Regions from separate parts of the Bacillus sp. EB106-07-01-XG149 genome, predicted to be linked through region 2. Evidence: riboswitches for the same ligand, from Rfam matches in the RefSeq annotation. Region 2 holds a riboswitch; the other holds the start of a gene.
The links. Region 2 has a riboswitch for thiamine pyrophosphate ahead of tenA (thiaminase II). Riboswitches for the same ligand answer to the same signal wherever they lie in the genome.
Positions count from the first base shown of each region.

Region 1: it holds a riboswitch for thiamine pyrophosphate, as region 2 does, so the genes downstream of both, thiT (energy-coupled thiamine transporter ThiT) here and tenA (thiaminase II) in region 2, are expected to answer to the same signal.

Region 1 is NZ_JBYTDP010000002.1:1,071,364-1,075,575, forward strand. It holds gene feoB (ferrous iron transport protein B) at 1-1,552, opposite strand, end outside; gene AC3WTA_RS11780 (FeoA family protein) at 1,549-1,776, opposite strand; TPP riboswitch at 1,971-2,072, shown strand; gene thiT (energy-coupled thiamine transporter ThiT) at 2,159-2,773, shown strand; gene AC3WTA_RS11790 (sensor histidine kinase) at 2,983-4,212, opposite strand, start outside.
Region 2 is NZ_JBYTDP010000001.1:415,860-420,071, forward strand. It holds gene AC3WTA_RS02235 (DUF898 family protein) at 1-218, opposite strand, end outside; gene AC3WTA_RS02240 (heterocycloanthracin/sonorensin family bacteriocin) at 722-1,054, opposite strand; gene tenA (thiaminase II) at 1,348-2,037, opposite strand; TPP riboswitch at 2,160-2,265, opposite strand; gene ddlB (D-alanine--D-alanine ligase) at 2,338-3,252, opposite strand; gene pdxR (MocR-like pyridoxine biosynthesis transcription factor PdxR) at 3,257-4,212, opposite strand, start outside.

The DNA.
Region 1 (4,212 bases), on a different contig from region 2:
CACCGAAGATGAATGTACCTGCTTTACGAACAAATCCTTTCCCTTTCTCCCACGTGCTTAGCCATAACGTTTTCGCTTGTGGCACGCGGTAAGGAGGTAGTTCAATGACGAAAATAGACTTTTCCGCTTTTAAAATAGTAAGAGACATAATTTTTGTAACTAATAACGCAAGAACAATACCTGCAACATATAAAGAAAATACAACAGTTGCCTGACTATTAGGGAAGAACACTCCCGCAAATAATGCATATACAGGTAAACGCGCTGAACAAGACATAAATGGTGTTACAAGAACTGTAAGTAAACGTTCTTTTTCTTGTTCAATCGTTCTCGCTGCCATAATACCTGGAACATTACATCCAAAACCGATAATCATCGGAATGAACGCTTTTCCGTTTAAACCGAAGAACTCCATAATTCGATCCATAACAACTGCAATTCGCGCCATATATCCTGAGTCTTCTAATAATGAAATGAAAAAGAATAGTGCAAAGATTTGTGGAACGAATACTAATACTGCACCAACACCGGCAATAATACCTTCTGTAACGAGTGCTTGAATAAAATCAGAAGCTCCAACACTTGTGAGACCAGCCGTCACCCAATCTGTAAGCTGTCCACCAAAAAAGCCATCTAACATATCCGATAAAGGTGTACCAATCCACGTAAACGTAACCTGAAAAATAAAAAACATAACTGCTAAAAAGATTGGAAGTCCTAAAATTTTATGTGTAATTAATCTATCAATTTTTTCCGAAAAAGGAATTTTTCCTTCTTTCTCATGCTTCATAACATTTGTTTTTAACTTTTCAATATACGCTTCACGAGTTTTGTAAATGTGCTCTTCCAACGTACAATCAAGTTTTCCTTCTAAGCGAGATCGAATGGCTACAAGTTCCTTACAAATTGGTAATGCTTTCATTTCTTTTTCTACTACTTCGTTATTGCTTAAAAATTGCAGGGCTAACCATCTTGGATGCTTATAATTCGCTGTCTCTAAAAGAGCTATTACCTCTCCAATTCCTTCATCCATTTGTACACCATATGAAATAATGAATGGCTTTTTCTCGTTTTTGTCATTTTCTTTAAGAGTAGCAAGTAGTTCTTCACAGCCTTTTCCACTTCTTGCAACGACAGGAACGACTGTTACACCTAATAGTTCTGATAATCGTTTTACATCAATTACAATGCCTCGTTGCTTTGCCACATCGACCATATTTAATCCAATTGAAACCGGCTTTCCAAATTCAAGTAATTGCAACGTTAAATGCATATTTCTCTCGAATTGCGAAGAATCCACTATATTTAACATATGATGAAATTCGTCTGTTAGTAGAAAATTTGTAACGACACCTTCATCACGCGAAACTGGATTCAAATCATAAACACCTGGTAAATCAATTAATGTCCCTTGCTTATCTTTTAATTTACCAACCTTCTTTTCTACTGTTACACCGCTCCAGTTCCCTACATACTCATAAGAACCAGTAAGTGCATTAAATAATGATGTCTTTCCTGTATTCGGATTCCCTAGCAAAGCTACCTTATTCACGCTAATTCCACCTTTATCATTTTCGCGTCACAATGACGAATACTAATTAACTGTCCACGACACTCCAATGTACAAGGACCTTTGAACATCGCTTTTTGCTTCATGCGAAGTTCGCTTCCTTCAGAAAGACCGAAAGCAGCCAATCTTCTCTTTAGTAAATAATCTAAAGACTGAACACTTTTTACTAGCACTTTCTCACCGATTTTAATATCTACTAAGCTCATAACCTTCCCCCTCAGAAGAGAATGATAATTATTTTCAGAAAAATTATAGCACAATCTATTTCTCTTGTACTATACCCTTTTGCTTCATATTTATTAACATTTCACTACAATTCTATTTCAATAATTGTCATACCGTATTTATTTGCCATTCTCATCCATTTCGCTTACAATAAACAATAGCAAATAAAGAATCTCGTTATCACAGGGGGAGCCATGCCGCTGAGAGGGAACACTTCGTTCCGACCCTTCGAACCTGTTAGTTAATGCTAACGCAGGGATTGTGCAAACGTCCGAAATACATACCTCTTTTTTATTTACGTATTTCGTATCCTCCTATGATATCTATTCTTTTTTGTACAACTTGGTTTTAGGGGGAGACAATATGCGTAACACCAATTTACAAGCGATGATCGAATCTGCTATTCTTGCAGCCTTCGCCATGATTATCGACATTTTACCATTATCACTTAAACTTCCAACAGGCGGTTCCATTTCATTTGCTATGATTCCTATTTTTATTATTGCATATCGCTGGGGCTTTAAATCTGCTTTCTTAGGTGGCTTAATTTGGGGATTATTACAAATTGTTGTAGGTGATGCTTACATTTTAACACCTGTTCAAGCATTTATTGAGTACTTCATTGCCTTTGCTTTTATTGGATTTGCTGGTTTATTCTATCGACCAATTCAAAAAGCACTTTTAACTTCCAATGAAAATAACGAAAGAAAGAAAGTTATTGGTTACATTATTCTTGCTACATTTGTTGGTAGCTTTGCACGCTATTTCTGTCATTTTATTGCCGGTATTATTTTCTTTGGGCAATATGCACCGAAAGGTCAATCAGCTGTGCTATATTCATTAATCGTAAATGGTGCCACAATGCTTGGTTCTTTTATTTTATGTACAGTTTTACTTATATTTTTATTCCTTACTTCACCACGCTTATTCAAAAGCATCAGTGCTTATCAAATGAATACACAAAAAAAGGGCGCTTAATGAGCGCTCTTTTTTTCATATCGTAATATCAATTAAAAATACAATAAATGCACAAAAGAAAATAAATACCATTATACTTAGCCACTTGCTATGCACGGTTCATCGACTCCTTACATAACCTCATTTTCTATCCAAAGTATACTGTTTAAAAATAAAGATTAGGTAAAGATAATATGAAAATAAATTAAAAAAAGCGTAGCATGTACCATCTACGCTTTTTTTGGTAAGTAGAAGTAAAATAATACACCGTCTTCTGTATTCTTTACCCCATATTCAGCATCGTGTAGTTCTAAAATATTTTTAGAAATAGCTAGCCCAAGACCCGTTCCACCTTGTGAACGCTGACGAGCTGCATCCACGCGATAAAAACGGTCCCAAATTTTATCTAATTGTTCTTCTTCAATGTGAGTACCTTTATTTTCAATACACACTTTTATACGATCCTGCTCATCTATTGTGGAAATCATAATATCCTCTTTATTTGGTGTATAACGTATGGCATTCGTAATGAAGTTTACGATGACTTGTTCAATCCGACTTTGATTTGCCATCACTTCAACTGAACATATATTTTTATGCACACGAAGTTCTTTTTTCTCTATGTCCACAGAAAGGTATTCACATATATCTTCAATTACTGAATCAATATAAAATAAACCCTTTTTCATTTTATATGTACCTGACTCAAATTTAGCTAACTCAAGCATATCCAAAATTAAAGTATCCATTTTATCTACTTCTCGTTCCATCGCCTGAAAATAGTACTCTTTTTTATGTTCAGCTACTCCATCTTTTAAAATAGAAATACAGCTTTTCATAATACTCAGCGGTGTTTTCAATTCATGCGACACACCAGAAATAAATTCTTTCCGCGTATTTTCTAACTTTCTTTCCTTTTCAATATCTTGTTCTAGCTGTCCAATATGCGAATGGAGCTTATTAGATAATACATTAATATTTTTCGATAAATCACCAATTTCATCTTTTGAAGTAATCGGTATTTGTTCTGTGAAATCTAAGTGTGCTATTTTCTTCGTCGTATCATTTATTTTTAATAACGGCTTTGCAATTTGTTTTGAATAATAAAACGAAGCTAGAAAAATGAGAACGACTACAAATGCAATGATGTAAATGTAGTAATCTTGCACCATTTGTACTGCTTCATCTACAGGCTGTAAAGAAGCCATTGCATAAATATATGTTACTGATCCGTCTTTTTCTTTTATTGGCTTAATTAATAATTTATATTTTATATCATTCTTTTCATCGTCCATTGTTTGTGTTGTATATTGTATGTGTTTGTTCTCTTTTAATAATAAATCAGTTTGAAAAACCTTAATATTATCTAAAAATATGCTATTTTTATAAATTGGATTCACAGGACCGTTTACATCTGGTAACTGTACTTTTGTAACACGTCCTCCTATGTAAAAATCTGG
Region 2 (4,212 bases):
AACAAGCCTACAGCAGAACCATTGAATTTCATACGGTGCCCGTTAACTACTGTATGATTTATTTTCCAACCATAAACCATACATAAAGCCCAAGGGTAACAAATACCAAGGGTAAAAACTGTAATAAGTACACCAAGGATACTCCAACCAATAAAGCTGAATAATCCACCATCAAAAAATGAGTGGCGACCATTTTTTAATTCAGAACCGATTTCCATAAAAAACTCCTAACATATATACATTCATAATGACAAAAACAAATTATATCACAATAAAATGGTTTCAGGTCTATAAATCGTAATATAAAGTAAAACAAAAACATCTTACAGAAACAAAGCGCCTTATCTCAAGTTCTTAATTTTGTATACTAGAGCGGTGCATTTAATAAAAATAGTTACATAGTTGTAAAAATTTATAAGGTGGTAAGATTTTTTTATGATTAAGTTTAATTATATGAGAAATATGAAAAAAGAAAAAAGGGCTGATAGAAGCCCTTCTTTTTGGTTCTGGTGCAATAAATTTACTTACGAAAGTCAAAGATCGCATAAATGGTATAGAACATAAAAAAGACATTCGATTGTTGATTTGAAATAAAGTCACAATGTTTATAAAAAGGTGGGATAAATTGTTTCTTTAAATTAAAGGATGCTACATGTGTTTTGATTAAATTTTTTTATAAAAATTGTATAATACTTCACAAATGGATTCCTTTTTTCTCTAATCAATATTCATATGTTACAATAGTACCAGTTGTATCAGTAGTACCATTAAAACCACTAAAACAATTAGAACAACCACCACAACTACCACAGCCACCACAACCGCCACAACCAAAACAACCGAAGCAACCAATACAACGGAATCCACCACAACGAAATCCACCACAGCGACCGCCACAACCACCACAGCGACCACAACCGCCACAGCGACGAGCATCATCTTCAATATAGTAATATGGATATTGGTTTTGCTGGTCCCAATACACAATATTTCCAGATTGGTAATCATTAAGGCTTAACGCTTGTAGTTCTTGTTGAAACTTATTCATTTTCATGACCTCCGTTTATAAACTTCAACCTTTTCAATGCTTTCCTATATTTCTGTTCGTTAAATCTAAGTAGAAATAGCGCTATAAACTAAGTTCAATACGTACCCCTACAAAATATGACCTATCACTAGATAATGCACCTTGTTCATATACCTATTTTTAGGTTATTTTTCCATAGGCTCATTTTTATAAATTGAAAAAAGACGCACTTAGATTGATGCGTCTTTTTGCGATACTTCTTTTATGAAATCATATACATAGGTATTATCCATACCTATGTATAGCAATACCCCTACTCATTATCCAATGACATCTTCTACTTCTGTATTCACTGGCCACTTTTCTAAAGTATAAGCCATTTCCCAAAATGAATATTCATATTGACTGCTAATAATGAAATGCTGTTTCATTCGCTTACGGTCAGACTCTGTTACGTTTTCAGCGATAGTATCTAATCTTGTAATTTGCTCTTCAACTAGCGTACGGAACCAATCAGATCCATAAGCAGAAATCCATTCGTTATAAATTGGCTCTTCTGGCTGATACTCTTTTAAACGCTCACCAATTTCATAATACAACCAATAGCAAGGTAAAATTGCTGCAATGATATCGCCTAAATGTCCTTCATACGCAGCACGATACATATGTGAAGTATAAGCGTATGCAGTTGGAGCAGGGATAAAATTATCTTTTTCTTCTTGTGTTATCCCTAGTTTCTCCGCAAAATTCTCATGTAAAGATAATTCCGCCTCGTATGTATTTTGAGCATGGTGTGCCATACGAGCTGTTGTTTCTAATTCCAGTGCTTTTGCAGCTCCTAAAGTTTGTACTCTAGCAAAGTGACTCAAATAATATGAATCTTGAAGCACATAATAGCGAAAACTAGCTAAATCTAAAGTTCCTTCACCAAGTTGTTTTACAAAAGGGTGATGAAAACTAGCTTCCCAAATTGAATCTACTTCTTGACGTAATGATTGTGAAAATTTCATTTAAATCCCTCCAATAAAGTATAAAATTTAAGTATTTACCCACAGTTATTAAATCTGTAAAATAAAAAAACTTTCTTTACAAACGTAAAGAAAGTGAAAGTGACAGTATTTATTCATAAAATAGTAATGTCTTCCCACTTCCCTACGCTAGTATTAACCAGATCAGGTACTAAGAGTCTCAAATTCTCGTTTGATCTCAGCCTATAATAGGCCCCCCTAGTGGATAAATATTTAATTTTCGTATTGTATTCATCATAACATACTTCATGTTACTGTCAAAAACATTCATGATACTGCTACTTAAAACCCTTCTTCTTTTCTTACTTTTAATGAAGTTTCAATAATCATATCTAATAGTTTACTATAATGAATACCAGCTGCATCTGCACTTTTCGGTAGTAAACTTGCTTGTGTCATCCCTGGTAATGTATTAACCTCCATTACATATGGAATTCCGTCCTTTACCATCATATCCACCCTTGCATAAACGCTGCATTTCAATGCTTTATAACAAGCCAGTGACGCTTTGTTTACACGTTCCTTCAATTCAGCTGGAAGCTCGATAACTTCTTCAATTGTACTAACATCATCATATTTTGCATTGTAATCAAAGAACTCAGCTGCATGTCGGATTGAAATAATAGGTAACTGTTTTCCATCAAAAATTGAACATGTAATCTCATCACCTTTTATATACTTCTCTATTACTACTTCAGAATCCCATTCAAACACAGTTTCCAGCATTGAAATTAATTCATCTTTATCATATACAATCTTTACCCCAACACTTGATCCACCAGAGTTTGGTTTTACCACTAACGGAAATCCTAACTTATCTAATTCATCAAGATTTAGATCCGCCATTTTTGTAAGTTCAATCCAATCGGGTGTTTCTATACCTTCATAGCGTAAAATCTTTTTCGAAATATTTTTGTCCATACACATACCGCTAGATAACATATTGCTCCCGCTATAAGGAATACCTAAACTTTCAAGCGTGCCTTGAACCGTCCCATCTTCTCCGTATTTTCCGTGTAATGCGAGCAGCGCAAAATCAATGTCTTTCGCTTTTTCGATTAAATCTATTTTTTCATTTAACGTAATTGGTACGATTTCATATTTATTTTTATCTAAATTTGCAATCATTTCATTTCCAGTCATAATTGATACTTGTTTTTCAGAGGATACTCCACCCATAATAACGCCAATTCTCATTTCCTCAACTCCAAATTTCATTTTTTATTGTATCACCGATTATTTTGATTCCACGAACTATTTCTTCTTCTTTCAGACGTGAAAATCCTAATCGAAAAGTAGTCGCTCCTCCTCCATCAGAATAAAAAACATCTCCAGGAGAAAATGTAACCCCTTGCTCATAACACTTTTGTAAAAGTGTGCGGGCATGAATTTTTTCTTCTAACTCTATAAATAAATGAAGTCCACCATCACCGGTCATTCTTTGAAACGGAATGTACTCATTACACGCCCCAACAGCTAACTCATATTTTTTCTTATAAACTGATCTTGCCTTTTTTAAATATTTTTCAAAATATCCTTCATGTAAATATTGAAATAGAACAGCTTGATCTAACGTAGATGTGTGAATCGTTCTTGCTCTTTTTACACTTTCTAAATGATGAATCAGCTCTTTATCTGCGATGATCCAGCCTACACGTAAGCCAGGGAAAAGTACCTTTGAAAAGCTACTAATATAAATTACATTATTACCAGCGCCAGCAAAAGTTAATAATGGTGCTAAATGTGAACCTGAATAACGTAGCTCTTCATTAAATCCATCTTCTATAATAGGAACCTTATATTTTGAGAATAATCTCATCAGTTCCGTTCTTTTCTCCGAACTCGTAACAATACCGGTTGGATTATGATAGGAAGGAATTAAATATGCGAAATCAAACTCTTTTTCACGCAAACTTTTTTCTACTTCGTTCGTATCGATGCCATCTTCATTCATATTAATTCCGTGAACTTCAAGTCCATGTAAACGGAAAAGCTTCAATGCAGCATGGTGAGTTGGATTCTCACAAATAACCCGCCCTGATTTCTTTGATAACGAGGATAGCACGATGTCTAATCCTTCTGTAAATCCATTTGTAATTAAAATATCTTTGTTCGAAATATCTACACCTTTCATTTCCATATAATGAAGTAGATAAT